One region of the Mesorhizobium sp. URHB0026 genome, then DNA from elsewhere that is predicted to be linked to it. Evidence: predicted binding sites of a transcription regulator. Region 1 holds the regulator's gene; the other holds the start of a gene.
The links. The regulator LexA, encoded in region 1, represses DNA repair genes until DNA is damaged. The targets are predictions, from matches to a motif close to TGTTCNNNNTGTGTTCNG.
Positions count from the first base shown of each region.

Region 2: the regulator LexA is predicted to act here: its motif matches at 14,012-14,029, upstream of ACVWWD_RS09635 (DNA recombination protein RmuC).

Region 1 covers NZ_JBSSCN010000001.1:4,396,081-4,412,231, reverse strand. The annotation lists gene gltX (glutamate--tRNA ligase) at 1-1,408, opposite strand, end outside; partial or broken gene ACVWWD_RS21720 (ComEC/Rec2 family competence protein) at 1,512-3,964, shown strand; gene lexA (transcriptional repressor LexA) at 3,958-4,701, opposite strand; gene ACVWWD_RS21710 (GntR family transcriptional regulator) at 5,102-5,872, opposite strand; gene ACVWWD_RS21705 (ABC transporter substrate-binding protein) at 6,022-7,008, shown strand; gene ACVWWD_RS21700 (ABC transporter ATP-binding protein) at 7,067-7,846, shown strand; gene ACVWWD_RS21695 (ABC transporter permease) at 7,852-8,775, shown strand; gene kynU (kynureninase) at 8,838-10,085, shown strand; gene kynA (tryptophan 2,3-dioxygenase) at 10,155-10,991, opposite strand; gene ACVWWD_RS21680 (AMP-binding protein) at 10,988-12,613, opposite strand; gene ACVWWD_RS21675 (alpha/beta hydrolase) at 12,926-13,756, shown strand; gene ACVWWD_RS21670 (molybdopterin molybdotransferase MoeA) at 13,789-14,994, opposite strand; gene moaC (cyclic pyranopterin monophosphate synthase MoaC) at 14,994-15,476, opposite strand; gene trpC (indole-3-glycerol phosphate synthase TrpC) at 15,543-16,151, opposite strand, start outside.
Region 2 covers NZ_JBSSCN010000001.1:1,897,574-1,913,724, reverse strand. The annotation lists gene ACVWWD_RS09730 (TetR/AcrR family transcriptional regulator) at 1-333, shown strand, start outside; gene ACVWWD_RS09725 (MarR family winged helix-turn-helix transcriptional regulator) at 386-883, opposite strand; gene ACVWWD_RS09720 (hypothetical protein) at 978-1,145, shown strand; gene ACVWWD_RS09715 (GMC oxidoreductase) at 1,223-2,662, opposite strand; gene ACVWWD_RS09710 (hypothetical protein) at 2,659-2,859, opposite strand; gene ACVWWD_RS09705 (GGDEF domain-containing protein) at 3,029-3,790, opposite strand; gene ACVWWD_RS09700 (pyrimidine 5'-nucleotidase) at 3,954-4,658, shown strand; gene ACVWWD_RS09695 (LOG family protein) at 4,695-5,543, opposite strand; gene dapD (2,3,4,5-tetrahydropyridine-2,6-dicarboxylate N-succinyltransferase) at 5,767-6,621, shown strand; gene ACVWWD_RS09685 (DUF805 domain-containing protein) at 6,693-7,055, shown strand; gene ACVWWD_RS09680 (DUF805 domain-containing protein) at 7,048-7,431, shown strand; gene ACVWWD_RS09675 (hypothetical protein) at 7,505-8,281, shown strand; gene ACVWWD_RS09670 (2-dehydropantoate 2-reductase) at 8,181-9,224, opposite strand; gene dapE (succinyl-diaminopimelate desuccinylase) at 9,350-10,543, shown strand; gene ACVWWD_RS09660 (hypothetical protein) at 10,549-11,181, shown strand; gene truA (tRNA pseudouridine(38-40) synthase TruA) at 11,192-11,944, opposite strand; gene ACVWWD_RS09650 (GNAT family N-acetyltransferase) at 11,967-12,473, opposite strand; gene fmt (methionyl-tRNA formyltransferase) at 12,470-13,423, opposite strand; gene def (peptide deformylase) at 13,428-13,958, opposite strand; gene ACVWWD_RS09635 (DNA recombination protein RmuC) at 14,062-15,318, shown strand; gene ACVWWD_RS09630 (GFA family protein) at 15,322-15,726, opposite strand; gene ACVWWD_RS09625 (cation diffusion facilitator family transporter) at 15,855-16,151, opposite strand, start outside.

The DNA of each region.
Region 1 (16,151 bases):
CTATGCGCGCCAGGCTTTCCTCACGCCCCAGAACGGCAAGCACGTCGAATACGCCCGGTGACGTGCTCTTGCCGGTCAAGGCAGCCCGCAACGGCTGGGCCACGGCGCCAAGCTTGTGGCCGCCAGCCGACGCAAAGTCGCGGATCACGGCCTCGGCCGTGGCCGCCGTCCAGTCGTGTGACAGCGACTTCAAAGCTTCGTGAGCGCCACGCAGCATCTTGCGCGCATCGTCATTGAGCAGGAGTGCCGCCTTGTCGTCGATCGGCAGCGGCCGAGCGGCAAACAGGAAGCCCGCGCCGTCGACAAGCTCGACCAGCGTCTTGGCGCGCTCCTTCAGGCCCGGAAGTGCTGCCAGCAGCTGCGCCTTGTTCTTCTCGTCGAGGCGCGCCGCCATCGCCGGGCCTCCCTCCAAATAGGGCAAGGTGGCGATGAAGATATCGAGCAGCTCGGTGTCGGCCATACGGCGCATATGCGCCCCGTTGATCGCTTCCAGCTTGGCGAAATCGAAGCGCGCCGCGCCCTTGTTGACGTCGCCAATGTCGAACCACGAGACCATGTCCTCGATCGACATGATCTCGTCGTCGCCATGGCTCCAGCCGAGCCGCGCAAGGTAATTGAGCAGCGCCTCCGGCAGATAGCCCATGGCGCGATAGGCTTCGACGCCGAGCGCGCCGTGGCGCTTCGACAGCTTGGCGCCGTCGGCGCCATGGATCAGCGGGATATGTGACATCGACGGCACGTCCCAGCCCATGGCGTTGTAGATCACGGTCTGGCGGGCGGCGTTGGTCAGGTGATCGTCGCCACGGATGATGTGAGTGACGCCCATGTCGTGATCGTCGACGACGACGGCATGCATGTAGGTCGGGTTGCCGTCCGAACGCAGGATGATGAAGTCGTCGAGATCCTTGTTGGGGAAGCGCACGTCTCCCTGGACCCGGTCCTTCACCACCGTCTCGCCCTCGGTCGGTGCCTTGATGCGGATGGCGCCCTTGACGCCGGACGGCGCCTCCGACGGGTCGCGGTCACGCCAATGGCCGTTATACCGTGGCGGCAGGCCCTTGGCGCGTGCAGCCTCGCGCATTGCCTCGAGCTCGGCTGAAGTCTCGTAGCTGTAATAGGCCTTGCCCAGGCGCACCAGTTCCTCGGCTACCTCGCGATGGCGCGGCGCACGCTCGAATTGAGAGACCGCGTCACCGTCCCACGAAAGGCCGAGCCAGGTCAGGCCATCGAGAATGGCCAATGTGGCCGCATCGGTCGAACGCTCGCGATCGGTGTCCTCGATGCGCAGCAGCATCGTGCCGCCGGTATGCTTTGCATAGAGCCAGTTGAAGAGCGCCGTGCGCGCGCCGCCGATGTGCAGATAGCCGGTCGGCGAGGGGGCAAAACGGGTGATGACCTTGTCGGGCATGGAACTCTCGGAAAACGTCTGAAGCTGGGTGCGGAACGTGCGGACTTTCGCGCGTTGCGCGTTCATGTAGCATAGGGCGTCGAGGGTGCAAGGGGCAGACCCGATGACTGGAAGAGGCCGGAGCTCGGATCGAAGCGAGGATGCCGCTGTCGGCGTCAGCGAGCGATCCCTTTTTGCGGCGCCTCCGACGATCCCACTGCCATCGCCGCTCGTGGCTGCGCCCGAAACCGGGCCGCTGCGGGCGGGTGGGCCGGCGCCGGCGCCGTCTCCTGCCGGGGGCAGGATCGTGCGCGTGCGCCGGCAAATCGGCCCGATATCCTTGCCTCGCCTGCGCCATGGCGTGGCCAAGGCGGCGGAGCTCGAACTCGACCGGGGCATCGCGTTTCTGCTGGTGCCGGTCTGTCTGACCGTTGGGGCGATCGCCTATTTCTCGCTGGCGTCCGAGCCCGACTTTGCAAAGCCCGTCGCGGTCGTGGTGCTGATGGCGGTCTGTGCCTTCGTCTCGCGTTCGTGGTCGAAAACCCATCTGTGTTTCATGGCAGTGCTGTTGTGCGCGCTGGGCTTACTCGCGGCGAAGGTCGAAACATGGCGAGCCGGAACCCGTATGCTGGGTTCGGAAATCTCCACGCAATTGACCGGCCGCGTGGTCTCGCTCGAAGAGATGGAGAGCGGCCGCATCCGGCTGACCATGGACGTGATTTCGACCGCCCGGCCGAAACTGCGCTATGCGCCGGAAAGGGTCCGGCTTTCCGCACGCAAGATACCGCCGGGAATGACCGCCGGCTCGCTCATCACAGGCTACGCCAAACTGTTGCCGCCGACCGGCCCGGTCCGGCCGGACAGCTACGACTTCTCTTTCGACAGTTATTTCGCCGGCATCGGCGGCAGCGGCTTCTTTCTCGGCAATCCGACGGTTGTTTCCGCCGCTGACGGTGAGATGCCGCTATCGGCTCGCCTTTTCTCAGGCATTGAAAATGCCCGCGAAGCCATCGCCGACCACATCAGGGGCAGCGTCGGCGGCGCTGAAGGCGAGATCGCGGCGGCGCTGATCGTCGGCGTGCGCGCCGGCATACCCGATGAAATCAATGAAGCGATGCGGCGTACCGGCATCTATCACATCATCTCTATTTCGGGACTGCATATGGCGCTTGTGGCCGGCACCATCATGGGTCTGCTGCGTGGTGCCTTCGCACTGTTACCAGACTTTTCCGCGCGCCGGCCGGTGAAGAAATACGCCGCCGCCGCCGCACTGTTCTCGATCGCCGCCTATCTCATGATTTCCGGTGTCGTCGTTGCGGCCGAACGCAGCTTCATCATGTTGGCGGTGATGCTGATTGCCGTCTTCTTCGATCGCGCTGCGCTGACCATGCGCAATCTGGCGATCTCGGCGATCGCCGTCATCCTGGTCTCGCCGCACGAGGTCGTCGGCCCAAGCTTTCAGATGTCGTTCGCCGCGACCGCGGCCCTGGTTGGCGCTTATGCCGGCTGGGCCGATCACCGTGCGGGAAAGACCAGGCCACCGCCGCCAAAGCGATCCCTGCCCGGGCTCCTGACGCGAAAATTCCTGCTGGCGACAGGTGGATTGGCCATGACGTCCATTGTCGCCGGCAGCGCCACGGCACTGTTTGCCATCTGGCATTTCCAGCGGGTATCGCCCCTCAGCCTGTTCGCCAATCTGGCCGTGATGCCGATCGTGTCGGTCGTGATGTTCCTGGCCGTCGCTAGCGCGCTGCTGATGCCATTCGGACTGGATTGGCCGGCTCTCTACCTCATGGGCAAGGGCCTGACGGCGATGATCGCCGTGTCGGCGTGGATATCGGAGCGCTCTCCGGTCGACGGAGTCGGGCTGATTTCGCAGCAATCCGTGCTGCTGGTCACCGTCGCGCTGGTTATCGCGACGATGGCGACGACCTGGCTGCGGCTCGCGGCGCTGCCATTCGCGCTCGCCGGCCTGTTGACTGTGTCGCACACGCGCGCGCCCGATGTGCTGATCTCGGAAGATGCGCGGCTGGTCGCGCTGCCGATCGGCAATGGCGAACTGGCCGTCAACCGGGAACGTCCGAACGAATTCGCAACCGACAACTGGAAGCGCGCTCTGATCTCCGAAACAATCGTCAAACCGGAAATGTTCGACAAGACAGACGGGCAATTCGACGTTGCCAGTCCCGCCGACCTGCCGCCGGGATCGCCCTTCTACTGCCGCGAAGGCCTGTGCCTTGTAGGCACCCTTCCGGCGCGATCATTGCTTATGTCGAGGACCGCAAGACCACCTGGAAAGCCTGTGCTTTCGCTGACCTGATCATCGTGAACGACGCGACCGCCTATGACGCCTGCCAAAATCCACTGGTTCTCGTCGTCACCAAACGGCAGCTCGCCCGCAAGGGAAGCGCTGCCGTCTTCTTCAATCCCCAGTCGGCCACGACCCGGGCCGGGATCGAATTCGCCGTCGACGGACCATACCGACCCTGGCACGAACAGCGAAAATTCTCACGCGAGGCGAGGGGGCTGCCGCCGTACAAAAAACCCGACAAGCCCGATGGAAAGCCGGCTCAGTAGCGCCTGATCAACCCGACCAGCTTGCCTTGTACCTTGACCCTGTCCGGCCCGAAAATGCGTGTTTCGTAGGCTGGATTGGCGGCCTCGAGCGCGATCGAAGCGCCTTTGCGGCGGAACCGCTTCAGCGTCGCTTCCTCCTCGTCGACCAGTGCCACGATAATTTCGCCCGGGCTTGCCGTGTCGGCATTGCGGATAATGACCGTGTCCCCATCGAAGATACCAGCCTCGATCATCGAGTCGCCCTTGACCTCCAGCGCATAGTGCTCGCCGCCCATGATCATGTCCGGCGGCACCGAGATCGAATGCGTCTGATGCTGGATTGCATCGATCGGCACACCGGCGGCGATACGGCCCATGACCGGGATGGATACGGCTGAAACCGCATCGTCGTCGTTGCCGGCCGCGGGCAGGCGCGAAGGCGCAGCGGCCGGCCTGATCTGGCGTCCGAGACTGCCTTGGCCAAGGCTGCCTTGGATGACACTTGGCGAGAACTTCTTTGCCGCATTGAGGCCCGGCGCGATCGAGTCCGGCAGCCGCAGCACTTCCAGCGCGCGCGCCCGATTGGGTAGCCGGCGAATGAAGCCGCGCTCCTCCAGCGCCGTGATCAGGCGATGGATCCCCGACTTGGAGGCAAGATCGAGTGCTTCCTTCATCTCGTCGAAGGAAGGCGGTATCCCGCTTTCCTTGAGCCGTTCGTGGATGAACATCAACAGTTCATGTTGCTTGCGCGTCAGCATGGCGGCCCCCAAGACATTGAACGAAAGGTTGAACCAGAATCGAAAAAACAAACCCAGAACAAACACTATCTGTTCCAGTTGTGTTCTGCAACCGTTTAAAGTTTAATGAATTTGTTAAGGGGGTCTGAAGTTTTTTGCCCCCGACGGCGTCAGCAACCGGTCCTTTCCGCGATCGGCAGGCACATTGAAATCGTTTGGTTAATGGCCTGTGGCCTATCCGCCGATGGAGCTGGCATCAGCCATCTGGAAGGCTTCTTCCAGGGGTACCGTATATTTCAGGGAGTCGCGGAACGAAACGAAACCAAAATGCCAACCATTGGTAGCTCCGGGCGGCCATGGACCCGGGCGTTCGGCGCACTCCGGCCAGCGCGTGCGAATAGACGTCGCGGAAGCGCTGAAGTTATCCCGACCCCTTCAAGCTGCCGGCGCGGGCGGCGTATCTGGTCGCGCCGCTGTCTTCGCTATGAACATAGACGTGCAGTGTGTAGCCGATATGCGCCGTCATCAGCGCCTTGGCCCGTTCGACGTCACGATCGAGTGCCGCTTCCATGATCGCGGTATGGTGTTCGATCGCGATCGCTTCGCGCAACGCCTCCATTGCCTGTTCATAGCCGTCCTTGAGGCCGGCCGCGGCCCGCAATGTCGGCGCCAGACCAAGAAAGCGATGATGCCGGCGCAACTGATCCGAGATTGTCGAGCGGAACCGCAACAGCCAGTCGCATGTGGCGGCGCTCAGCAGCGCCGCATGGAAAGCCTCGTGGTTCTCATCCCATCTGTCGACGGCCGTGTCGGAGGGATCGTCGACCGCCGTCTTGCAACGCGAGAGCCGGTAGTGGGCAGTGACTACGGCATCCTCCCACTCCCTGCCGCCTTTTTCCATCGATTCGAGGAACAGGGGTATCTCGACCACCATTCTGGCGCGTGCCAGATCCTCCAGCTCGGCCCGCGACACCGGAGCCACGGCAAAACCACGATTGCTGATGGCGGTGACCAAGCGTTCGGCCTCGAGCCGCGACAGGGCTTCGCGCAACGGTGTCCAACCGACGCCATATGTGCCGCGCAGCGCACTCAGTTTGAGCGGGGCGCCGGGCATGAGGCGCGTGGTCAGGATGTCGCGCCGCAACAGCTGATAGGCGGCTTCCGTTTTTGTGGAACTCGTCTCATCCCGCATCGTGATCAATCCGTCGTCTGGCTAAAAGTATATATGATACTGGGTCACTACAACAATTATATATAATGTTTGACACAGACCGGCGGACTGACCATGATCGCGGAGCAGCCGCGTTTCCAAGCGGCCCTGATCAAATCTGGGAGGAAATGATGTTGAAGTCGAAATCCGCTTGGTTGTCGGGTTTGGCCCTGGCAGGCGCATTGATGGTCAGCGCCGGCAGTGCCGCGGCCGATCAGATCCGTATCGGCATTGCCAATTTCGGCGAGCACCCGCAATTGAACGCCGCCATAGCCGGCTTCAAGAAGGCGCTGACGGATAACGGCTTCGTCGAGGGCAAGGACGTCGTCTACACGGAGAGCCACACCAATTTCGATGCGTCGCTGGTGCCGCAGATGATCGCCAAGCTGCAGGCCGAGCAGCCCAAGCTGATCTACACCATCACCACGCCGGTCTCGCAGATCGCCAAGAAAGCGCTCGCGGGTTCCGGCATTCCGATCGTTTTTGCCGCGGTCACCGATCCGGTGGCGGCCAAGCTGGTGCCATCATGGGACGCCGGAGACGAAGGCATGACCGGCGCCAGCGATCTGCAGGACGTCGCCGCGGTGATGGCCTTCACCAAGAAGCTGCTGCCGAACGCCAAGCGCTTCGGCGTGCCTTATAATCCCGGTGAGGCCAATGACGTTGCCTTGGTCGAAAAGATCAAGGCGGCGGCACCGGCCGCCGGTTTCGAGGTGGTCGAGCTCGGCATCGACAACGTAAATGACATCCAGCAGCGTATCGCTTCGTTCGCCGGCAAGGCCGACGTGATCTACGGCCCGGCCTCGAACCTGATTCAGCCGGCGATCGCCGCTGTCTCAGCGGCCGCCCGCCAGGCCGGTATCCCGGTCGTCAACTCCGATGACAGCGCGGTCCGCAACGGCACCGTGCCGGCGAGCTTCGCGGTCAATTACACCCAGGTCGGCATCAACGCCGGCAACATCGCCGCCGAGATCCTCAAGGGCAAGGATCCCAAGACGATCGCGCCGTCGCGCCCGGCCTACAAGGACCACATGGCAACGATCTCGCGCAAGGCGATGGCCGCGTTCGGCGTCGAGATACCGGCTTCAATGGCCGATTGCGGCTGCATCGTCGACTAACATCGGAACTGCTGGGATGATGGCGTCGGCGCCATCATCCCGAGGTCACGGAGGAACGATGCTCGAGATACGATCCGCGCGCAAAGTGTTCTACAAGGGCCAGGCCGACGAGAAGGTCGCGCTGGACGGTCTCAGCCTGTCCTTGGCCACGGGAGAGTTCGGGGTCGTCATCGGCTCAAACGGGGCCGGCAAGAGCAGCATGCTCAACGCCATTTCTGGTGCTCTTGTGCTGGATTCCGGCAAGATCCTGATCAATGGCGCGGATGTGACAGGGATGCCGGTGCACAAGCGTGCCGAAAGATTGGCGCGCGTCTTCCAGGATCCGATGCGCGGCACCGCCGCCAGCATGACCGTGGCGGAGAACATGCTGCTGGCCGACCTGCGCAGTCAAAAACGCACGCTGCGGCAGGGGCTGAACGCCACACGGCTGGCGTCCTACAAGGAGCGCCTGTCGATATTGGGCCTCGGCCTTGAAAACCGTCTCGATACCCGTGTCGACCTGCTCTCGGGCGGGCAGCGGCAGTCGCTGTCGCTGATCATGGCTGTCGGAGGATCGCCGGATCTGCTGCTGCTCGACGAGCATACGGCAGCGCTCGATCCGCGCACGGCCGAGATCGTCATGCGCGCGACGGTGCGCGCCGTCAATGCGCTGAAGCTGACCACCCTGATGGTGACCCACAACATGCAACACGCCGTCGACCATGGCAGCCGGGTGATCATGCTCGATGCCGGCCGGGTGCTTCTGGAAGTCACAGGGCAGGAGAAGGCGAGGGTCACGGTTGTCGATCTGATCGGCCATTTCTCCGTCAAGACCGATCGCATGTTGCTGGCGAGTTGATCATCATGGGTTTTGTTGGGGACGTTCTCACCAGCTTCGTCGCGATCATGCCGGTCACCCTGGCGCAAAGCCTGATCCTGGCCTTTGTCGTGCTCGGGATCATGATCCCGTTTCGCATGCTGAATTTTCCCGATCTCACCAGCGAAGGCGCTTTTCCGCTGGGCGGCTGCGTCTGCGGCGTTCTCCTTGCCGCCGGCGCATCGCCGCTGATGGGCATCGCCGCCGCCCTTGTCGCCGGCTTCGCGGCGGGCTGCTGCACCGCCTTCATCCATCTGCGCTTCCGCATCCACACGCTGCTTGCGGGCATCCTGATGATGACGATGCTCTACAGCATCAACCTTCGCATCATGGGCAAGTCCAACCTGTCGGTCTTCGGTTCGCCCTCGGTGTTCGACTGGGTGCCGTTCGCGCGGCCGGGTTTCCCCGCCAGCAAGATCGTCGTCGCGGGTCTCCTCGCGCTTGTCGCCTTCATGCTGCTCTACATGTTCTTCAGGACCGAGAAGGGGACTGCCGTCCGCGCCGTGGGCGCCAATCCTGACATGGCCGAGGCGCAAGGCATCAATGTCTGGGCCGCGACCATAGGCGGTGTCGGGCTGGCCAGCGCTTTTTCGGCGTCAAGCGGTGCGCTGATGGTGCAGTCGCAAGGGTTCGCCGACGTCAATATGGGCCTGGGAATTCTCATCAACGGCCTTGCCGCGCTGATGATCGGCGAAGCCGTCGTCGGCAAGCAAACGGTCTGGCGGCAACTGCTGGCGCCCTTCGCCGGCGCGATCATCTACTACCAGCTGGTGTCGTTCTGCCTTGCGGCCGGCATGCCGCCGCCTGACCTGAAGCTTGCGACGGGCCTGTTCGTGCTGGCCATGCTTGCCTTGCCCAGCCTCAAGCGCAGCCGGGGGTCCGCACCGGTTCGCGAAGCTATTCGTGAGTAGCCCGGCGTGAATCACCAAGGCGGAAATAACCAGGGCGTGAATAACCAGGAAATGTACAAATGATGCGTGCAACGCTCGATCTCGCAGCCGTCGGAGCCATGGACGCGGCGGACCCGCTGCGTGCCATGCGCGACCGGTTCATCTTGCCGGAAGGCGTCATCTATCTCGACGGCAATTCACTCGGCGCCGCGGCACCCGCCGTCTTCGACGAGCTGCGGAAAGCCGCGACCCAGGAGTGGGCGCAGGATCTGATCCGTGCCTGGAACACCGCCGGCTGGTTCGACATGCCAGTCGCGCTCGGCGACCAACTGGGGCGGCTGATCGGCGCGGCGGCCGGCCAGACGGTGGTCTGCGATACGACCTCGATCAACATCTACAAGGTGCTGCATGCCGCACTCGGCATGCGGCCGGACCGCTCGGTCATCGTCGCCGAGGGCGACAGCTTTCCAACCGATCTCTACATGGCCGAAGGCGTGGCCTCGACGCGCCCCGGCACGGTGTTGCGGCTTGAGGGCGTTGATGCGCCGACCATTGAGGATCTCATCGACGAGCGCGTCGCGGTCATCCTGGTCAACCACGTCAACTACAAATCCGGCAAATTGCGCGACATGGCGGCACTGACATGCAAGGCCCATCAGGTCGGAGCGCTGATCGTCTGGGATCTCTGCCACACCGCCGGCGCGCTGCCTGTCGAGCTCGACAGCGCCAATGCCGATTTCGCCATCGGCTGCAGCTACAAATATCTCAATGGCGGCCCGGGCGCGCCTGCCTTCATCTACGCCGCCGAGCGTCATCACGATAAGGTCCAGCAGCCGCTCAGCGGTTGGTGGGGCCATGCGCGGCCCTTCGCTTTCGAGCAGGGTTATGCGGCCGGCAGCGGTATCCGCCGGTTCCTGTGCGGCACGCAGCCGGTGTTGTCGATGCGGGCGCTGAAGGGGGCGCTGGATATGTGGGACGACGTCGACATGGCGGCGGTGCGCAAGAAGAGTATCGCTCTCACCGACCTGTTCATTCAGCTCGTCGAGGCCAGATGCGGCGCCTACGGCCTGGAGCTGGAAAGCCCGCGCGACGGCAAGCAGCGTGGCAGCCAGGTTTCGTTCCTCCACCCCAACGGCTACCAGGTGATGCGGGCCCTGGTCGAGCGCGGCGTGATCGGCGATTTCCGTGCGCCGTCGACCATCCGCTTCGGCTTCACCCCGCTCTATGTCGGCTACGCCGATGTTTGGCGGGCGGTCGAGGTGCTGGAAGATATCCTGCGCACCGGCGCCTGGCAGGATGCGCGCTTCGCGGTCAAGACGGCGGTGACCTGAAAAGCGGCGCAATTCCCGTGGGAAAACCGTGACGCGGTTTTTCCCACGGGAATTGAGCCAAACGAGAGTTCAAAGCTGGGTGCGAACCGTCCACAGTTCCGGAAACAGGACGACCTCGAGCATCTTCTTGAGATAGGAGGCTCCCGACGTGCCGCCGGTACCGCGCTTCAGGCCGATGATGCGCTCGACGGTCGTGACGTGGTTGAACCGCCAGCGGCGGAAATAGTCCTCGAAGTCGACCAGCTTCTCTGCCAGTTCATAAAACATCCAGTAGCGCTGCGGATCGCGGTACACCGTCTGCCAGGCGACCAGGACTTCTTCGTTCTCGGTCCGCGTCTCGCGCCAATCCGTGCGCTTTGCGTCCGGCCCGATGTCGAAGCCATTGCGCGCCAGAAGCAGCAGCGCTTCATCGTAGAGCGACGGCTCCGCCAGGATCGCCTCCAGCTTCTGGCTGAGGTCCGGCCGGTGCTTGTGCGGCCCGAGCATGGCGAGGTTGCGGTTACCGGCCATGAACTCGATGGCGCGATACTGCCAGGACTGGAAACCCGAGGACTGGCCGAGCGAGTCGCGAAACTCGGTGTATTCGCTGGGCGTCATCGTGCGCAGCACGTCCCAGGCATTGTTCAACTGCTCGAAAATGCGGGCGACACGCGACAGCATCTTAAAGCTCGGTTCGAGGCGGTCGGCACGGATCGAGCGGATCGCCGCGCCAATCTCGTGCAAAGCGAGTTTCATCCACAATTCCGATGTCTGGTGCTGGATGATGAACAGCATTTCGTCATGCGCCGAGGACATCGGCGTCTGGGCCTCCAGCACTTTCTCCAGGTGCAGATAGTCGCTGTAGGACATGCGCTCCTTGAACGACATCTCTGCGCCTTCAGAGGCCGGATCGTAAGGCTCGCTCACTTGATCTTCTCCGTGCGCAGCCGGAAGCGCTGGATCTTGCCGGTCTGGGTCTTCGGCAGAGCGGCGATGAATTTGACCGATCGGGGATATTTGTAGGGCGCGATGGCTGCCTTGACGTGGTCCTGCAGGCGCTTGACGGTCATTGCGTCTGGCGGGACACCTTGCACCAGCACGACATGCGCCTCGACGATCTGGCCTCGCTCGCCGTCCTCGGCACCGATGACCGCGCATTCGGCGACATCGGGATGCGACAGCAGCGCCGCCTCGACCTCGGGTCCGGCGATGTTGTAGCCGGCGCTGACGATCATGTCGTCGGAACGTGCGGCGAAGTGGAAGAAGCCGTCCTCATCCTGCGTGAAGGTATCGCCGGTGAGGTTCCAGCCGTCGCGCACATAGTCCTTCTGCCTGTCATCGGCCATGTAGCGGCAGCCGGTCGGCCCGCGCACCGCCAGCCGTCCGGTCTCGCCACGCGGCACCTCGCGCATCTCCTCGTCGACGATGCGCGCCTCGTAACCGCCCACCGGCTTGCCGGTCGAAGCGGGCTTCCTGTCGTCAAAGCGGTTGGAGATAAAGATGTGCAGCATTTCGGTGGCACCGATGCCGTCAAGGATAGGCTTGCCGGTCTTTCGCGTCCACTCTTCGAAGACCGGAGCCGGCAAGGTCTCGCCGGCCGAGACGGCAACGCGCAACGATGACAGATCGGCGCCTTCGTCCATGGCCTTCAGCATGGCCCGGTAGGCGGTCGGCGCGGTGAACGAAATGGTCGCTTTGTAGGTCTCGATGATATGGACCATGTTGGGCGGCGTCGCCTGTTCCAGCAGTGTTGCCGCCGCGCCGAAGCGCAGGGGGAAAATGGCAAGCCCGCCAAGGCCGAAGGTGAAGGCGAGCGGCGGCGAGCCGACGAAGATGTCGTCGGGCGTCACCTGCAGGACTTCACGGGCGTAGGCATCGGCGATGATCAGCAGGTCGCGGTGGAAATGCATCGTCGCCTTCGGCACGCCGGTCGTCCCCGAAGTGAAGCCGAGCAGGGCTACATCGTCGCGGCCGGTGCTGACGGCGGTGAAGGTAACCGGCTTGTCAAGGGCGGCGCGGTCGAGCTCGGCGTCATGGTTGGCCGTGCCGTCGAAGCCGATCACCTGCTTCAGGAATGCGCTGTCCTTGGCGCAGGCGGTCATCTCGTCCATCAGCCTTGTGTCGCAGAGCGCGGTCGTGATCTCGGCCTTGTCGACGATCTTGGTGAGTTCTCCGGCGCGCAACATCGGCATGGTGTTGACCACGACAGCACCGACCTTGGTGGCGGCCAGCCAGCAGGCGACCATTGCCGGGTTGTTGGCGGAGCGGATCAGCACCCGGTTGCCCGGCCTGACGCCGTAGTTCTCGACCAGCGCATGGGCGAGCCGGTTCGTCCAGTCGGACAGTTCCTTGTAGGTGCGGCGGCGGCCGTTGCCGATCAGCGCGGTGTGGTCACCGAGGCCCTTCTCGACCAGCCTGTCGGTCAATTCGACACCGGCATTGAGGTGTTCTGGATAGTCGAAGCCGTCGAGCAGGAAGTAAGGCCATTGCTCGGGCGGCGGCAGATTATCGCGCGTGAACGTGTCGGTATGCGCTGAAGGCCCAAGCATGTCGCCGCTGTCCCTGTCTGCCGCCGGCCAGCGTGCAAGGCACGTGGCGGGAGGCGGTGGATCTGAATTCCTGTCTCTCGCGGAAGGCTTCGTGCGGCCGGCTACACTCTTGTCGACATGTCACCGGAAAGGTGACCATCGGCAGGTTCGGAAAGCACGGCGGACCTCCCATTCTGTCGGTTCTTCTGCAGGCAGGATCGCACCAGTCGAAATTTGTTTCAAGCCTAAAATGTTTCTCCCCAAAGCCTTGACGCACGACATGGTGGCGGCCATTGCTAGCGCGGAGACGACGCTGTTTCGGGGAGGGTGCGGATGCTCGACCATCGCATTGCCGATTGGGACAATGCCTACGCCAACGGCCCGAATATTGCCGGCAGCGACCGTTGGCCGGCCGCCTGGTCAGGACCGGCGCAAGCGTTCCGTGACGCACTGTCGGGGGAGGGCCGGGCACGGTTCGACATCGCTTATGGCGATCGGCCGCGCAACCGGTTCGACATTTTCCTGCCGGAGGCCACGCCCAGGGGGCTCGTCGTGTTCATCCATGGCGGCTACTGGCTGGAGTCCGATAAAAGCGGCTGGTCGCATCTCGCCAAGGGCGCGGTCGGCAACGGCTTTGCCGTGGCTGCGCCTTCCTACACGCTCTGCCCGGACATCCGCATTGCCGGCATTGTCAGCGAAATCGGGGCGGCGATCGGCAAAGCGGCGACAATGGTCGGGGGACCGCTGATGTTGACCGGACATTCGGCCGGTGGACATCTCGCCAGCCGCATGGTGACCACAACCACACCGCTCGCCACCGATGTCGTGCGGCGCATACGCCACGTCGTTTCGATATCCGGCTTGCACGATTTGCGCCCGCTGATGCGCACCGGCATGAACGCCGTGCTGAAAATCGATGAGCATGAGGCGTTGACGGAAAGCCCGGCACTGCTGCGGCCAATCGATGGTGTCCGCATCACCTGCTGGGCCGGCGGTGGAGAGCGTTCCGAGTTCCTGCGCCAGAATGCGTTGCTGGCCAACATCTGGACCGGACTTGGCGCCACCACCAGTACCGTGGTCGAGCCCGACCGGCATCATTACGACGTTGTCGATGGCCTTGCCGATCCGGCGCATGCGTTGACGCAAACATTGATCTCGGAATAGGTCCAGTTATCGGCTGGTTATGATGCAATTCTTCAGCGTAACATCAGAACCCTGCAAGCGTCGCCCGCGGCGGACGCAGGGGCAAAAGGCGCGCGCACGACCAGTCCGTTGGCGTCGGCCAGCATTCTCAGCATCGAGGAATCCTGGATGCCGAACGGCGTCGCCACCAGTTCGCCGTCATCTTCCCTGACCACCGCCCGCACGTAATCCTGGCGCAGATCATTGGCCGCCAGTGCGGCGCCCAGCCGTGCCGGGCGGATGTCCTGACGATGGTCGCGACCGCCCAGCCGTGCCAGAAGCGGCTTCAGGAACAGTTGCGAGCAGACCAGGCTTGCTACCGGGTTGCCGGGCAGGCCGATGCATCTGATAGCGCCGAGGCGCCCGAACATCAGCGGCTTGCCGGGACGCATTGCGATCTTCCAGAAGCCGAGCGTCATGCCTTCGCCGGTCAGCACGTCATGAATCAGGTCGTGGTCGCCGACCGAGGCGCCGCCCAGCGTGACGATGACATCGGCGCCCGCCGCGACTGCTTTCCTGACCAGGCCGGCGATATCGTCCTTGCGGTCGGCAGCGATCCCGAGATCGAGCGCACAGGCACCGACCGATTGTGCCGCAGCGGCGACGCCGTAGGAGTTGGACGAAATAATCTGGTCAGGCCCGAGTTCGCTGCCGGGCGGCAACAGCTCGTCACCGGTGGCGATGATGGCGACCAGCGGCCGTTTCACCACGCTTACTCGGGGATGATTGGCCGATGCCGTCAGCGACAGTGCCGCCGGGTCGAGCACGCGCCCCTTCTCCAGCAGCACGTCGCCCTTGGAAAAATCGAGGCCGACGCGGCGAATGTTACGCCACGTGGCGGTGGGCTCGATCACTTCGATGTTGCCGCCGCCGAGATCCCGGACGTTTTCCTGGATAACGATGGTGTCGGCGCCGTCAGGCAACGGTGCGCCGGTGAAGATACGCACTGCCTGTGCCTGGCCGACCGCGCCGTCAAAGCCACGTCCGGCGGGCGCCATGCCGACCACCGAGAGTTTCGACGGGACCGACGCGACATCAGCGGCTCGCACTGCATAGCCGTCCATGGCCGAAGCGTTGAAGGGCGGCTGGGTGCGCAGCGCCATGACCGGTTCAGTCAGCACACGATCGATCGCCTCGATGAGCGGGACGCTTTCGCCTGCCAGCGGCATAGTGTCGTCGAGCAGGCGCTCGAGCGCGTCGGCGACCGGAACCAGTGCCATCAAAGACCTGCCTTGTAGTCGCCGGACTTGCCACCGGTCTTTTCGACCAGCCGTATGCCGGAGATGATCATGGCGCGGTCCACCGCCTTCGCCATGTCGTAAATGGTCAGGCAGGCCACCGAAGCTGCCGTCAATGCTTCCATTTCGACGCCGGTCTTGCCGGTGACGCGTGCAAGGGCGGTGACCTTCAGGCCAGGCAAAGCATGGTCAGGCTCGATGTCCACGGAAACCTTGGTCAGCAGCAGGGGGTGGCAGAGCGGGATCAGTTCATGCGTCTTCTTCGCCGCCATGATGCCGGCTATGCGCGCCGTGCCGAGCACATCGCCTTTTTTGGCATTGCCGGCGAGGATGGTCTTCAGCGTCTCAGGCTGCATCGAGACGAAACCCTCGGCGATCGCGGTGCGCGTCGTCTCGTCCTTGCCGCCGACATCGACCATATTGGCCTCGCCCTGTGCGCCAAGATGGGTGAGAGCGCCTGTCATCGTCAAATCGCGATAGAGCGACGTGCGTCCATTCGGACGCACAGAGTGCGCTCTATCACTTTGACTCTATGCATCGTGCTCTCCGAAAATCGATTCCGATTTTCGGCCCGATGCATCGGACGCCTTGCCCGTGAGCAGCGAGCGCGTTGCAGCGGTCACGTTCCGTTGGCGCATCAAGCTCTCGCCCACCAGGAAGGCGCCGATGTCCATCCTTTGCAGTCTAAGACAATCGTCATGCGAGAAGATGCCGCTTTCGCTGACCAGCAAATGACCGCCCGGCACCATCGCCCGCAACCGCTCCGACGTATCGAGGCTGGTCTCGAATGTCCGCAGATTGCGGTTGTTGATGCCGATCAATTGCGATGACAGTTTCAGCGCTCGCTCCGTCTCGGCTTCATCGTGGACCTCGATCAGGGCATCCATGCCGAGCTCGAAAGCGGTCGATTCGAGTTGGCTGGCCATGGCATCATCGACGCTGGCCATGATGATCAAAATGGCGTCCGCGCCCCAGGCCCGCGCCTCGTAGACCTGGTAAGGGTCGAACAGGAAATCCTTGCGCAGGGCGGGCAGCGTCACGGCTGCTCGCGCCTCGGTCAGAAACTCCGGTGCGCCCTGAAAGGAGGGCGCATCGGTCAGCACGGAAAGACAGGCCGCGCCGCCTTTTTCATAGGCCCT
Region 2 (16,151 bases), 2.5 Mb from region 1:
ATGCTGATGGATGAGGAGCTGTTGAAGCTGCGGCGCCTGATCATCGCCAACGCGGATCGGATGCCGCAGCTTGGTCGCAGCTGGTACGACAACGGTTTTGAGCGCATGCTTGCCTCGACGGCGTCCTGCTTTGAAAAGCTCACCAATCGAGGCCTGATGCGAACCAGTGACCCCCATCTGGCAGCCAGCCATCTGTTTGGAATGCTTCTCTGGATTCCCATGAATGAAGCTATGTTCACGGGAAGCAACGGGCGTTCCAAGGCCGAACTTGAACGGCATGCGGATGCCTCGGTGGAGGCGTTTCTTGTCACCTATGGGGTTCAGCCGAAATAGTTCCATTCCCCTGCCGACGTGTGCAGGAAAGCCGCGAACACATGGCACCCGCCTATAGCCCGCGGGCGTCCGGCCCTTCGGCCTTCAGCCGCTCGAGCTGGGCGCGCTGCAGGTCGAGCGCGGCGTTGACGAAGCGCGAGATGGTCGCGAGCTCGGCGTCGCTGAAGGTGGCGATCACTTTTTCGCCCTCCTTGGCGATGGCGCCGTAATAGCGCGCCGACAGCTCCCGCGTCGCCTCGGTCGCTTCGATCACCACCTTGCGCCTGTCCTCGAGACTGCGCGTGCGCGTCAGCAGGCCGCGCGCCTCCAGCCGGTCGATCAGCGCCGTCACCGCGGCCGGCGTCAGCCCGGTCGCGGTGGCGACCGCGCCCGCCGATTGCGGGCCGCCATGGAGCAGTCCGATACAGTGGCGCTCGGCCATGTTGAGGCCGAGTCTTGCCCCGACCGCCTCGTCATAGGCCTGTGTCGCGTCCTGCCATTGCATGACGGCAAGGCCGATCGCGGCCGTGATTTCGTTGCGATTCTTGCTTGACGAATTTATTTCGATCATCTAACTATCAATTTGTCTAACATTTAGACCGTTACAGCAATATGCGGCCGCAGCCTGGACAAGGCAAGGGCCGGCCGCCGGCAAGGAGTGAAAAATGAGCGTGATTCAACAACGTCCCCCTCTCTCGCACGAGGATGAGTTCAAATACGCCAAGCTGGCGATGGAATGGTATGGATGGGGTTCGCCCATCGGCCTCGGGATCCTGCTCGTGGCGCTGGCCGCCGCGGCAGTGCTGGTGCGCATCGCCATCTACGGTTTTTGAGCATGCCGAACTCATCCGGCGCCGTCATCGGCGCCGGGGGAGGCTTCAACGTCGCGGTCAAGTTTTACCCAGGCCACTCAGACGGCGACCACCTTGCTCAGATGTTCGCCCAGCCGGCAGGCCAGCGCGGTGATCGTCGTCGTCGGGTTGGCTTGACCGGATGTGCAGAACACCGCGGAGCCGCCGACATAGAGGTTGTCCATTCCGTGCACCTTGCAGTTGGCGTCGACCACGCTCCTGGTGACATCGGTGCCCATGCGCGCGCCGCCCATGTGATGGTGGCCCGCCGTCTCGTCATTCGTCGGATAATCGCCACCATTGCTGATCCAGTCGGCGATGCGCACGCGGCCGAGATTCTTCTCGATCAGCGTCGTGCCGAACAGCCTGAGCCCTTCGAGAACGGTACGGCGCTCCAGGTCCGATTTCTTCCAGTGCAACTCGATGCGCGGCACGCCGGCGTGGTCGACATCGGTCTTTGACAGCTCAATATGGTTGGACGCCAATGGCGCTTGCTCCCAAGCGACGTAAAGCTGGGCCGCGCAGCGCAGATTCTGGCTGAGCTTAGAGGACATCCACTCGGCCATGTTGGGCGCCGTGCAGGCGAGATCGGCGATCAGGCTCTTGACCCCCGGATAGGGCGTTTCGATCAGCCGGATGCCGAAATTCATGATCCGCAGCCGCTCCATCGCGGCGAGTGTCGGTGAGAAGAAGGCCTCGTTGACGGCATCGACCTCGAACTCGCCATAGTTGGCCAGGATGGCATTGCCGCCCTCGAAGGTCGGATGTTCCATCCAGTAGCGGCCAAGCGCCGCCGCATTGGGCACGACGCCGCCGTTGGACCGCTGGTTCGACCACAGAAGCAGCCGCGAATTCTCCAGCCCGCCGGTGCAGGCGATGAAATAGTCCGCGCTGAAGGCGCCGGCATCCTGGCCGTTGGACCATAATCTGGCGCCGGTCACGCGCTTGCCGTCGCCGGCGAGCTCGGTGGCATAGGTGTTGAGCACGACCGCGATGTTCTGGCTCTTATCCAGTTCGTCGGCGTATTTTTCGGCAAAGCGCACCGCCGGGCTCTTGATCAGCTGCACCCAGCGTATGTCGTCCGAGATTGGCACATCCAGCCGGAATTCGGGAAGGTCGAGAATATCGCGCACTTCCGGCAGATAGGGCTCGATGTCGGTAAGGCGGATCGGCCAGCCCGTATCCTGCGCCCAGGCCTTCGGCTCGAAATCCAGCTTGTCGAGTACACGGCACCAGCCGGCCCAATGGTTGGAGCTGCCGCCCATGAACCGCAACCGCGTGATATCGAGATTGAAGTAGAAATCGCCGACCGTGGTGCCGCGGTAGAAATCCTGCGACTCGTCGCTGAATTCCCGCGAACCGGCTTCCAGCACCACGACCGGGATGCCGGCCGCGCCAAGTTTCCTGGCGATCGTGGTGCCGGCGGGGCCGGAACCAAGGATACAGACCTTTGGCGCGAAATTAGCGGCGCGATACGCCTCGTAGCTGTCGAAGATCATGCCAGGTCACTCCGCTTCAGGATCCAGCCATTGATCTCGACGATCTCATTCGGGTCGGCCCGTGATGGTTCGACCCGCAATGGACCGCCATAGGCCGCGTCGGCCTCGGGCAGCTTGCGGAACAGGGACAGGGCAGGCAGGGCGATCAGCGCCTGCACGATCATGCGGCGCGGCATTTTCTTGAGGAAGAAACTCATGGCAGGTCTCTCGGATAGGGGGCTTCGATGCGCATGACATTCCTTGAACGGCACACGCATCTTCACAGAGGCCAGTATCGTGCCAAGGCCGGCCTCAAGGCAGTGAAGCGGCACAACCGAATGCAAACAGCGTTAGCAATTCCTTAACAGGCCGGTTGTGCCGGTCGGCTCACGCGGCCGCTGAAATGTCCGTATCGAGGATCGTCAGGTTGCGGCCCGCATGTTTGGCCTGGTAGAGGCGCCGGTCGGCGGCGCGCATCAGGTCCGATACGGTGACGTCCTCGCCACAGACGGTGCCGCCGATGCTGACGGTCAAAGGAATGGTTCGCTCATCGACAGGCCGGAAGCGGATCAGCTCGACCTCGCGACGGATCCGTTCGGCAACTCGCTTGGCCTCCTGTTCCGTGGCTCCGGTCAGAAACGCGCCGAACTCCTCGCCGCCGATCCGGCCGAGCACATCGCCGCTGCGCACGCCGCGCTCGATGGCGCTGGCGATCAACAGCAGCGCCTCGTCCCCGGTCAGGTGACCAAAACTGTCATTGATCTTCTTGAAATGATCGGCGTCTATGATCAGCAGCGCGCCACGGTCGGACTTGCGCCGGGAACCGTCAAGTGCGGCAAAGAAGCTTTCCCGGTTGAGCATGCCGGTCATGTCGTCGCGGCTCGCCTTTTCCGCCAGGCGGCGGTGCGCCGCGGCGAGTTGGGCGTGGGCACGGGCCAATTCGCGATGGGCATTTTTCAACCTGTCGCTCTGCCAGAACGTGCCGGCGCATGCCGTCCAGGCAAGGACCAGCGGACAAACTGTCGACGTCAGCCAGATCGTGCGCGTTATCGGGAATCCCATGGCTGGGACGATGATCAATGTCAGCAGGAGCGAAGCAGCGACGGAGGCGAAAGCGACGGCGGCGGATTTGAGAATAATGCTGTTCATCGCGGGCTCCACACAGGACTTGTCTCTGTGCCAGCAAGCCCTGAAGGCGACCTTTCGGGGATGGCTAAAATTTGAATCGTCAGGCCATTTCCGCCACTCTCGACGCGCAGAAGTTGTGGATAAAGTCCCTTTCAGAAGCCCTGTTTCATGCCATAAGGAGCACATGACCACGCTTCCGGATCCCGCCCGCTTCGCCCATGTCACCGACTGGGTGTTCGACCTCGACAACACGCTCTACCCGCATCATTCGAATCTGTTCTCGCAGATCGACGTCAAGATGACCGCCTATGTCGGGGAATTGCTGGCGCTGCCGCGCGAGGAGGCGCGCAAGCTGCAGAAGGAGCTCTATCGCGAATACGGCACGACGCTGAACGGGCTGATGACGCGCCACGGCATCGATCCCGACGACTTTCTGGAGAAGGTCCATGACATCGACTATTCGTGGCTGGTGCCCGATCCCGTTCTCGGCACCGCCATCCGCCAGCTTCCCGGCCGTAAGTTCATCTTCACCAATGGCGACCGCAGGCATGCCGAACGCACGGCGCGCCAACTTGGCATCCTCGACCATTTCGACGATATTTTCGATATCGTCGCTGCCGGCCTCAATCCCAAGCCGGCGCGCCAGACGTACGAGAAGTTCGCCGAACTGCACGCCGTCACCGGCCACAATGCGGTGATGTTCGAGGACCTCGCCCGCAACCTGGCCGTGCCGAAGTCCCTGGGCATGACCACGGTTCTCGTGGTGCCGCGCAATTTCGAGCCGACCTTCTCGGAAATCTGGGAACGCGACCCGGCGCAGGAAGACGACGTCGACTACGTCACCGACGATCTCGCGGAGTTTTTGACAGGAATAGTGAGTAGTGAGTAGAACATCTTTCGCTACCTACTACTCACCATCCCCTACTCACTCACTCCCTAGCTTGTAGAACCTGCTGATGATGCCCCAGGCTTCGTCGGCTGTGTCGACGAAATCGATGATGTCCTGGTCGCCGGGGCTGATCGTGCCCTGCTCGGCGAGGAAGTCGAGGTTGATCGCACGTTTCCAGAAGGACTTGCCGAACAGGATCACCGGCACGCGCTCCATGCGTCCGGTCTGGATCAACGTCAGCGTCTCGAAGAACTCGTCCATGGTGCCGAAGCCGCCGGGAAACACCGCCACGGCCTTGGCGCGCATGACGAAGTGCATCTTGCGGATGGCGAAATAGTGGAAGTTGAAACAGAGCTCCGGTGTGACATAGGGGTTCGGCGCCTGCTCGTGCGGCAGCACGATGTTGAGTCCGATCGACGGCGCGCCGACATCATCGGCGCCGCGGTTTCCCGCTTCCATGACGCCCGGACCGCCACCGGTTACCACCACGTATTCGCGATAATATGACGTGGCCGACTGCTGCGAACACAGGCGGGCGAATTTGCGCGCCTCCTCATAATATTTGCTGTTCTCCTCGAGGTTCTTCTTCTGCGTCTCGTTCTTGGCCGCCCAGGCCTCGCCGCCGGGCTCCGGCAGGCGCGCGCCGCCGAACAGGATCACGGTCGAACGAATGCCGCGCTCGGCGAGGATCATTTCCGGCTTCAGCAGTTCCAGTTGCAGCCTGACGGCGCGCAGCTCGCGCCGGGTCATGAAGTCGGGATCGTTCCAAGCCAGGCGGTAGGTCTCGGCCCGAGTTTGCGGCGTGTCCGGCACGCTTTTCGACCGCTCCAGATCCTCATCCGAATGCGGCAACGGCGTCCATCCCGCCTTTTCCATGGGAGTCATCGAATCCACCCGTCCATTCCTTCACTTGCGTCGTCCCGTGACGCAGTCGCGATTGACCCCCATTGAGCCTTAACATAAGCAGGTTCCGCAAAAGTGTCTGGCGGTTTTGCGACAAGAACCTGCTAGTGCAAAGACTCAGGCAGGCAAAGCCTGCCGGGGGGTCCGCGCGACTTTTAAATAGGTTAAGGCGCACCCCTTAACAGCTTGGTAATGGAGCAAATTCATGTCGAAGCCCGATCTGGCGAGCCTCGAAAGGACCATCGACAGGGCCTTCGAGGAACGCGACGCCATTTCGACCGCGACCCGCGGCGAGGTGCGCGACGCCATCCAGTCGGCACTCGACCTGCTCGACCGCGGCACCGCCCGCGTCGCCGAGCGGCAGGCCGACGGCAAGTGGCATGTCAATCAGTGGCTGAAGAAGGCGGTGCTGCTCTCCTTCCGGCTCAATCCGATGGAGATCATCAAGGGCGGCCCCGGCGAGGCCGTGTGGTGGGACAAGGTGGCGTCCAAGTTCGACGGCTGGGGCGCCGTCGATTTCGAGAAGGCGGGCTTCCGCGCCGTGCCGTCGTCGATCGTGCGCCGTTCGGCCTATGTTGCGCCGGGCGCGGTTTTGATGCCGTCCTTCGTCAATGTCGGCGCCTATGTCGATAGCGGCACCATGGTCGATACCTGGGCCTCGGTCGGCTCCTGCGCCCAGATCGGCAAGAACGTCCACCTTTCGGGCGGCGTCGGCATCGGCGGCGTGCTGGAGCCGATGCAGGCCGGCCCCACCATCATCGAGGACAATTGCTTCATCGGGGCGCGGTCCGAAGTGGTCGAGGGCTGCATCGTGCGCGAAGGCTCGGTGCTCGGCATGGGCGTCTTCATCGGCCAGTCGACCAAGATCGTCGACCGCGCCACCGGCGAGATCTTCTATGGGGAGGTGCCGCCGAATTCCGTGGTCGTCGCCGGCTCGCTGCCGGGCAAAGCATTTCCAAACAACGAGCCGGGCCCAGGTCTCTACTGCGCCGTCATCGTCAAGCGAGTCGACGCCAAGACCCGGTCCAAAACGTCTATCAACGAATTGCTGCGCGATTGATCTTTCCGCCGGGCAGGCGCACCTTCCGCCGGCGCGACAATCGGTCGCGCTGGTTCAACTGGAGGGGTGACATGGACTGGAAATATCTGCTCACAAGCTTTGATGGCCGCATCAACCGGGGTAAGTTCTGGGCTGGCATCGGCGTATTCATCGTTATCGGCGTTATTGCTTTCATTCTCGATGCGATCCTCGGCACGCGTTTCACCACGGCCAGCGGTGCCCAGATCGGCATCATAGGCATCCTCTTCGCGCTGGCATCGATCTATTTCGCGATTGCCCTCTATGCCAAACGCTGGCACGACCGCAACAAGTCGGGCTGGTGGACGCTGATCGGCCTCGTACCCGTCATCGGCGGCATCTGGCTGCTGGTCGAACTCGGCATTCTCGAAGGCACCAGGGGTGCCAATCAATATGGATCGGACCCGCTTGCCTGAAAGATCGGATCTCAACTGGCTTTTCTTCAAGACCTCGGGCCGCGTCAGCCGCGCGGCCTATTTTCTCGGCGGGTTGCTCGTCGCCATCATCCAGGCATTCCCGCTATACCGCTTCACGCTGGTGCCGGAGGGTTCGGCCGAGAGCAACATGTGGTCGTTCATCTTCTTCATCGCCTTCATCGCCTCGCTGTGGTCGAACATTGCGCTGGCGGTGAAGCGGCTGCACGACCTCGACAGGCCGGGCATTGCCGCGCTGATCCTGTTCGTGCCGGTCGTCTCGATCGTCGCCTTCCTTGTGTTGTGCCTGTTTCCAGGGCAGCCTGGACCCAACCGCTATGGCCAGCGCACCAACGAGCCGGCAGAATCAAAGAAATAGAGCATGACGTCGTCGGAAAGCCGCTTCAAACTTTTCGGCATCATGCTCTAGGGGGCCGATCGGATACCTCGCCATGCGCTACCGCACGCTTGATCCGAAACTGATCATCGAAACCGCCGAACGGCTGGAAGAGCGTGTGGCCGACCGTTTCCCGGAGGCCGGATTGCGCGGCGTCGCCGCCGAACTTGTGTCGCTGTCTCGCGATCTGGCCAAGGCCGCGAAGACCCTGGAAGCGCCGATCTGGTGGCTGCGTGGCATCATCGTCGCCGCCGTCATCGCGGGCGCGCTGATCTTCCTGTTCGTCGGCACCATCCTGCCGCTCATTCACATCTCGCAAGCCGACGACGCGGTGCAGTCGGTGCAAGGCATCGAAGCCACGATCAACATGATCATCCTCGCCGTGCTCGGCTTCCTCGCCCTGATCCGCACCGAGGAGCGCATCAAGCGCAAGCAGGTGTTTCGCCAGTTGCATGGCCTCAGATCACTGATCCACGTCATCGACATGCACCAGTTGACCAAGGATCCGGCGGCGCTGTCGGCCAGCTTCAAGCCGACGGCGCATTCGCCGGCCCGTCTCACCAATGCAGCGGATCTCGCGCGCTATCTCGACTATTGCTCCGAAATGCTGTCGATCACCGGCAAGATCGCGGCGCTGTTCGCCCAATCCGTCAATGACGCTGTCGTCATAGACGGCGTCAACGACATCGAGAACCTGGCGTCCAACCTGTCGCGCAAGATCTGGCAGAAGATCACGTTGATCGACGGCCGGCCGGCGGCGCCACAACCTTCTCCGGCACCAGGTCCGGCGAGCCAAGCCGCTCGGCTTCCGCCGCGCGCACCAGCGCCTTGATAAGCTGGACCGTCGGCGCCGGCGTACCGGCTTTTTCAGCGAGCCGCAAAACGGCGCCCTGCAAGTCGTCGATTTCTGTCGACCGGCCACGCTGCAGATCGTCCCACATCGACGAGCGCGCCTCGGGATCGATCGCCAGCATGCGCCGAGCCAGGAGCTTGAACAGCCAGTCGGGCAACCTGAGCACCTTCGGCAGCAGCGTCGGGCGCAGGCGGGCGATCCGGGCCGGCTCGATGCCGGAGGCCTTCATCGCCAGCAAGGCCTCGTCGATCTGGCTGGCCAGGATCAGCCGCCAGCGCCGGTCAGCAAGTTCGGTTGCCAGCGGCAGGCCTGACAGCGCCACCAGCGCATTGTTCAGGTTCATCAGAAGCTTGCCCCACAGCACGGCCTTCATAGCACCATGCGTTTCGACAGCCAGGCCTTCAGCGTCGAGAAGGTGCGCAAGGCGGGCATCGCCGTCTTCAACCATCACCTTGCCGTCGCTGGCGCGGTGGACGCGCAGCGGCAGCTCTCCATCGGCTGATTGCACGACATTGAACGGCACCATGCCAGCCAGCACCGTTCGCGGGCAAAGTGCCGCGCGGAGCCTGTCGGCGTTGTCGACGCCGTTCTGAAGGCTCACCACCACGGCATCGGGACGGGCATGGGCCTTGATGAGTGCCGCCATTTCCAACGTCGCGCCACTCTTGACGGTGACCAGGATCACATCGGCCCCTGGCAAGGCCGCGGCCGGATCGGTGGTGACGGCAAGCTCTGCCGGCTTGATCAGGCGATCGCGACCCTCGAGGTCGCTGACGCGCAATCCGCCCTGCCACAGCGATGCCTCGATGCGCGGCCTGGCAAACAAGACAACCTGCCGCCCGGCGAGCGCCAGGCAGCCGCCGACATAACAGCCAATGCTGCCGGCGCCGGCAATGACGATCCTCTTTTCGCCGTTTGCCATCTCTTTCTCCGCGTCAGCCAGAACTATACGACATGAAAACCATAATGTCGGCGGTATCGTCGGCCATTGGCTTGGCCCTATGTCTGGCCGTGACAGGCCATTCGCTTTCGACTATCGCTTTTGCCATGACGCTGCCTACTGACCCCGCCGCAAACCTTGCCTCTCTCATCCGCTGTGCCTCGGTGACACCAGCCGAAGGCGGCGCACTGAGCGCGCTGGAGGCGATGCTGAAGCCGCTCGGCTTCCTGGTCGATCGGCCGGTGTTCTCCGAAGACGGCACGGCCGACATCGAGAACCTCTATGCACGGCGCTCCGGCAATGGCCCGCATCTGATGTTCGCGGGTCATACCGACGTGGTGCCGGTCGGCGACGAAGCCGCCTGGACGCATCCGCCTTTCGCCGCCGACATCGCCAATGGCGAAATGTATGGCCGTGGCGCGGTCGACATGAAGGGCGGCATTGCTTGCTTCATTGCCGCGGTGGCGCGCAACGTCGAGGCGAATGGTGGCCCGAAGGGCTCGGTCTCGCTGCTGATTACCGGCGACGAGGAAGGGCCGGCCATCAACGGCACGGTCAAGCTGCTCGAATGGGCAGCGTCCAAAGGCGAGAAATGGGACGCGTCGATCGTCGGTGAGCCGACCAATCCGGACACGCTCGGCGACATGGTCAAGATCGGCCGGCGCGGCTCGATGTCGGGTAGCATCGCCGTCAATGGCCGCCAGGGCCATGCCGCTTATCCGCAGCTTGCCGACAATCCGGTGCGGGGCCTGATGAGCCTGGTGGACGCCTTGCTGCATCCCGCCTTCGACAAGGGAACCAAGGATTTCCAGCCGACCAACCTCGAGGTGACCTCCATCGATGTCGGCAACCTGGCCACCAATGTCATTCCCGCCAAGGCAACCGCCACCTTCAACATCCGCTTCAACGACAGCTGGACGGCCGAGACGGTCCAGGCGGAAATCCACAACCGCCTCGATCAGGCGGCTGGGCGCAAGAAATACCGGCCGGGCAAGAAGACCCCCGTCGACTATGAGCTGGTCTGGCGCGACCGGCCGAGCCATGTCTTCCTGACCCGCGACGACAGGCTAGTCGAGACGTTGAGCGGCTCGGTCAAGGCGGTGGTCGGCAAAAGGCCGGCGCTATCCACCTCCGGCGGCACATCGGATGCGCGCTTTATCAAGGACTATTGCCCGGTGGTCGAATTCGGCCTGGTCGGCAAGACCATGCACATGGTGGACGAGCGCGTGGCCATCGCCGATCTGGAAACGCTGACGCGGATCTACCAGCGCTTCATCGACGACTGGTTCGGACAGGGCTGATCAGCATGCTTTCGGCGGACGAAACCCAAGCTTCGCTGACCGGCGCCTGGCGGCTGATGCTCGGCAAGGCCGACGGCCTGCGCCTGCTCGACCTGACGGCCGACGGCTTCTGGAATTCGTTCTTCGCCATCATCGTCGCGGCACCGGCGCTGATCGTCGGCTGGGTCGGCATCGCCAACGAGATCGGCGATCCCGATGCCTTCGCCGGCCGCTTCAGCATGCTGGTGCGACTGGCGACGGTCGATATCGGCTCCTGGGTGCTGCCGCTGGTGGCGCTCGCCTTGGTGGCGCGGCGCGCCGGCATCGGCGGGCGCTTCGTCCACTATGTCGTCGCCAGCAACTGGGCCTCGGCGATCACCGCCTGGCTGATGCTGCCTTCGGCGCTGATCAGGCTCTTCCTGTCGTCGACAAGCCAAGTCTCGAGCCTTGTGTCGCTGCTATTATTTTCCCTGTCGATGGTGCTGACCTGGCGCATGACCAACGCGACGATCGGCAGGGGCGCTGCCTTCGGCACCGCCGTTTTCGTCGGCATGTTCGTCGCTTCGCTGCTGGTGCTGTTCGGACTGCAGATGCTGCTTGGCATCTCCGTGCCCGACGATGTCGGGGCCCAGAGCCTTTCCGGGCTTTATCCTGGATAGAACCAGGGTTCTACCCGGGATAATCGACGCCGATGAGAAAAAGCCCGTCGGGCGGCGCTACCTGGCCGCAGGCTGCGCGGTCTCGCGCTTCCAGCGCCGCCTTGAGGTCGCCCGATGTCCAGCCGCCGTCGCCGACCCGCTTCAGCGAGCCGACCATCGAGCGCACCTGGTTGTGCAGAAAGGATCGTGCCGATGCCCTCACCTCGATGAGATCATCGCCCGTTCGGCTCACGTCGAGCCGCTCCAATGTCCTGATCGGGCTGTTGGCCTGGCACTGCGTCGAGCGGAAGGTGGTGAAGTCGTGCCGGCCGAGCAGGAACTTCGCCGCCTCGTGCATGGCGGCGGCATCGAGCCGCTTCGGCACCCACCATACCTTACCCTTCTCCAGCGCCGAGGGCGCCCGCCGATTGAGGATGCGGTAGAGATAGTGCCGACCGATGGCGGAGAAACGGGCATCGAAATCATCCGGGACGATCGTGGCCTTCAGGATGACGATGCGCGCACCGGCCGCCTGCAGGTGTGCATTGACGGCATCGCGCACCTTGTCGTCGGGCCACGCCTTGGCAAGGTCGACATGCGCCACCTGCGCGCTCGCATGCACGCCGGCATCGGTGCGGCCGGCGGCGCGCAGCCGGACCGCCTCGCCGCAGAAATTCTCGATCGCCTGCTCGATCGCCTGCTGCACCGAAGGCTGGTCGGCCTGATGCTGCCAGCCGGCAAACAGGCTGCCGTCATATTCGATATCGAGGCGAAAACGCGGCATTCCGGGACGGCGACGCTCTCGCCTAGGCGGCGAGAGCGGTGAAGGCGGAAGCGTAGACCAGCCTGCCGGCTTCAGGAGCGTCGCCCCAGGCCAGCGCCTGCAGCGCCTCGCCTTGGTATTCGCTCTCGAACTTCCCGGCACGGGCATGGCTGTAGCCGAAACGGCCGTAATAGGCCGGGTCGCCCAGCACGACGGCCAGCGTCTCGCCAGCCTCCTTGAGCCGGATATGGGCCTCCCGGATCAACGCGCCGCCGATGCCGGAGCCGTGAAAGGACGGCTCCACCGCCAGCGGGGCAAGCGCCACGGCGGCAAAGCTCTTGCCGCCGTTCTGCACGAACAGCCGCGAAAACAGGATGTGGCCAACGACCTGGCCGTCTTCTTCCGCCACCAGTTCGACGACGGCGTCACCGCCGGTCACCAACGCGTCGACCAAGCCGGCCTCCGTCTGCTGGCCGAAAGCGTGTTCCTCGACGAGGCGAATGGCCTCGCGGTCCCGCGGCGTCGCCGCGCGTATCGACATCATGCTCATGAGAATTTCAGTCCTTTTTCGATCTTGGCTCCGCGCAGGAATTCCGACGCGGCGGCGGGCTTTCCGCCCGCACGTTGAACTTCGACCAGCCTGACCGCGCCTTTTCCGCAGGCGACCGTCAGCCGGTCATCGAGAATTCCTCCCGACTCGCCCAAATCTTCCGAAGGCGACACGCCTTCGGATAGCGTCGAGCGAAGCAGTTTCAGCCGTTCCATGCGGCCGCCAATTTCAATCTCGGACCAGGCGCCGGGAAAGGGCGACAGGCCACGAATATGGTTGTGAACCTCGGCCGCGGGCCGTGTCCACTCCACGCGCGTCTCGGACTTATCGATTTTCTTGGCGTAAGTCACCCCTTCGGCCGCCTGCGCGGTAAATGCCAAGGTGTTCTGTTCCAGCCGCGCCAACGCTTCCACCATCAGGGCAGCGCCGACACTCATCAACCGATCATGCAGATCGCCGCCTGTCATATCGGGGCCGATGGCGCATTTTTCAACCAATCCGACCGGGCCGGTATCCAGCCCCGCCTCCATGCGCATCACCATCATGCCGGTCTGCGTGTCTCCAGCCATGATGGCGCGCTGGATGGGCGCGGCGCCACGCCAGCGCGGCAAAAGCGATGCGTGGCCGTTGACGCAGCCAAGCCGGGGCGCCTCCAGAACTGCCTTGGGCAACAGCAATCCATAAGCGACGACCACGGCGATATCGGCGCCCAGGTCGGCAAAAGCGGCCTGCTCGGCCTCGCTCTTCAACGAGGTCGGTGTGCGCGCCTCGATGCCAAGCCGCCCGGCCTCGCGCTGCACCGGCGACGGCGTCAGTTCCAGCCCGCGCCGGCCGGCGGCGCGCGGCGGCTGCGTGTAGACGGCTGAAATCTCGTGGCCGGCCTCGGCGATGGCGCGCAGCGTCGGCACCGAAAACTCCGGCGTGCCCATGAAGATGACGCGAAGGGGCATTGCCCTACCCCACCAGCTTGCCCGGCGCCTTGTCCCTGGCGAGCTTCTTGAACTTCTTCACCACCATGTCGCGCTTCAGCTTCGAGATGTGGTCGATGAACAGCACACCGTTGAGATGGTCGATCTCGTGCTGCAGGCAGGTTGCCATCAGCCCTTCGGCCTCGATCTCCTGCAGCTTGCCGTCGCGGTCGAGATATTTGACCCGCACCGAAGCCGGGCGCTCGACCTCGGCATAGTAGTCCGGGATCGACAGGCAGCCTTCCTCGTAGACGGACCGCGCGTCGGCGCTTTCGAGAATTTCCGGGTTGATGAAGACGTGTGGCGCCGGGGTTTCGTCTTCCTTGGCGAGATCGATCACCAGCATGCGCAGCGGCTCGCCGACCTGGATTGCCGCCAGCCCAATGCCGGGTGCGTCATACATGGTCGCCAGCATATCGTCGGCCAGTTTGCGCAATGGCGCGTCGACGCGCTCCACCGGCTTGGAGACCTGGCGCAGGATGGGATCGGGGAGAATGATAAGCGGCTTGATCGGCATGGCGTTTCACCTAAGACCTCAATAGAAAGGCGTCAACCGGTTCGCCAGCGCGTCGTTCACGTTTTGATCTGTGCCAGACCGCCGAATCGGCTATGCTGTCCGCATGAATGATCTGAGCACCATCGTTTCGGAGCCCGTCGCACGGCTCGGCGCCTCGACAATCACGCTTGGCCACGCGCTGGCCTTCGGCGCGATGCTGTTTCTCGGCTTGTTCGTGACGCTCGTCGTTGCGCTGTGGCGGTCGGCCAAGGCGCGCGCGGCCGCCGCCGCGGAGGCCGCCGACCATGCCCGCGACGCCGAGGCGCGGATGGCCGGCATTCTCCAATCCCAGGCCGAGATGCAGGGCCGCATGGGCGCCATCGCCGAAGTGTTCGGCGCCCGTCAAGCCGAATTGACGCAGTCCATCGGCCAGCGGCTCGACGCCATGACCGGCCGCATCGGCCAGACCATGACCGAGCAGACCAAGTCCACTCATGAGAGCCTCGCGAAACTGCAGGAGCGGCTGGCGATCATCGACACAGCGCAGGGCAACATCCAGTCGCTGGCCGGCCAGGTCGTGCAGTTGCAGGCGATCCTCTCCAACAAGCAGACGCGCGGCGCTTTCGGCCAGTCGCGCATGGAGGCGATCGTCGCCGACGGCCTACCTCACGGCGCCTACGAATTCCAGGCGACGCTGTCGAACGGCAGCCGGCCGGACTGCCTGGTGAAAATGCCGAACGGGGCGCCGTCGCTAGCCATCGACGCCAAATTTCCGCTGGAAGCGTGGAATGCGATCCGGGCCGCCGATAACGCCGACCTGCAGAAGGTCGCGGCCCAGGCCTTTCGCCGCGATATCGAGGTCCATATCCGAGACATTTCGGAAAAATACCTGCTCCAGGGCGAAACCCAGGACACAGCCTTCATGTTCGTGCCGTCGGAATCGGTATTCGCCGAAATACACGAGAACTTCGAAGCGGTTGTCCAGAAGGCGCACCGTGCCCGCGTTATCATCGTCTCGCCTTCGCTCTTGATGTTGTCGATCCAGGTCATCCAGGCGATCCTCAAGGATGCACGCATGCGCGAGCAGGCGCATCTGATCCAGGGCGAAGTCATCAGGCTGATGGAAGACGTCCAGCGTGTCGACGAGCGCGTGCGCAAATTGCAGGGCCATTTCGGCCAGTCGGCCAAGGACATCGAAGACATACTCGTCTCGACCTCGAAAGTGACCAAGCGTGGCCAGAAGATCGAGGCGCTGGAATTCGGAGAAGGCGAGCCCGACGCCCCGCGCGGCGGCGCCCCTGCCAAGGTGGAGGCCGCACCGCGCGTTGCCGATTCAAAGACCGGGCAGTTGAGGTTGAGGGTCGTCGAAGGCGACGACTGAACGCTACTGCTCTTCGACCGTCGTCATACCCTCGAATTCCGGAAGCCAGTGCAGCGCCGAGCGATGCCATTTCTGGTGTCTCGGGACCAGGTCCTGGCGCTGCCGCGAGGTCCCGACCCTGATCCCATAGACCTTCGGACCGTCGCCGACCGATGTCGCATAAAGATGCGAGCCGCAGTCGGCACAAAAAGCCTGCGTTCGCTTGGCACCGCTCGCCACGGTCTTGATGTAGATTTTCGGTTCGCCGCTGGTGATCCGGTAATGATCCCCTGTCGCTGGAACGGTGACGCGAAATGCCGTACCGGTCAGTTGCTGGCAATCGGTACAATGGCAGATCGAAGTCTTTTCCGGGTCGACCTCCGCCTCATAGGTGATGGCGCCACAATGGCAGCCGCCGTCGATCTTCATCGTCATTCCTCCAACATAGATCGGCTGATTTTAGCGGCATGGAGACACGAGGCAACGGCGGGGCGCTGGTCCAGAGGCCAGAATCCCCAAAAGTGGACTGCCGTGTGGCAAAAGTTCGTACTCGAATTCTATCCGGACGCGGATTCGATCAGCTTGCGCCGCTTTTCCCAGGTGCCTGACGTCTGCGGCTTGACGAACAGCCGCGAGATCTCAGGCATCTCTTTTTTCAACCGCGCCTCGATGCGCTCGACACAGGCCTCGATCTCCGGCGCCGACAAATGGTCCTCGAATTCGATGCTCAGGCCGGCAACGATTTCTTCCGGGCCCATATGCACCGTCAGCACACCGTTCGCCCGCTGCACCGCCGGATCCTGCTGGACGATCGCCAGCACCTTCCTCTGCACCTCGGGTGAGGCCGGCTCGCC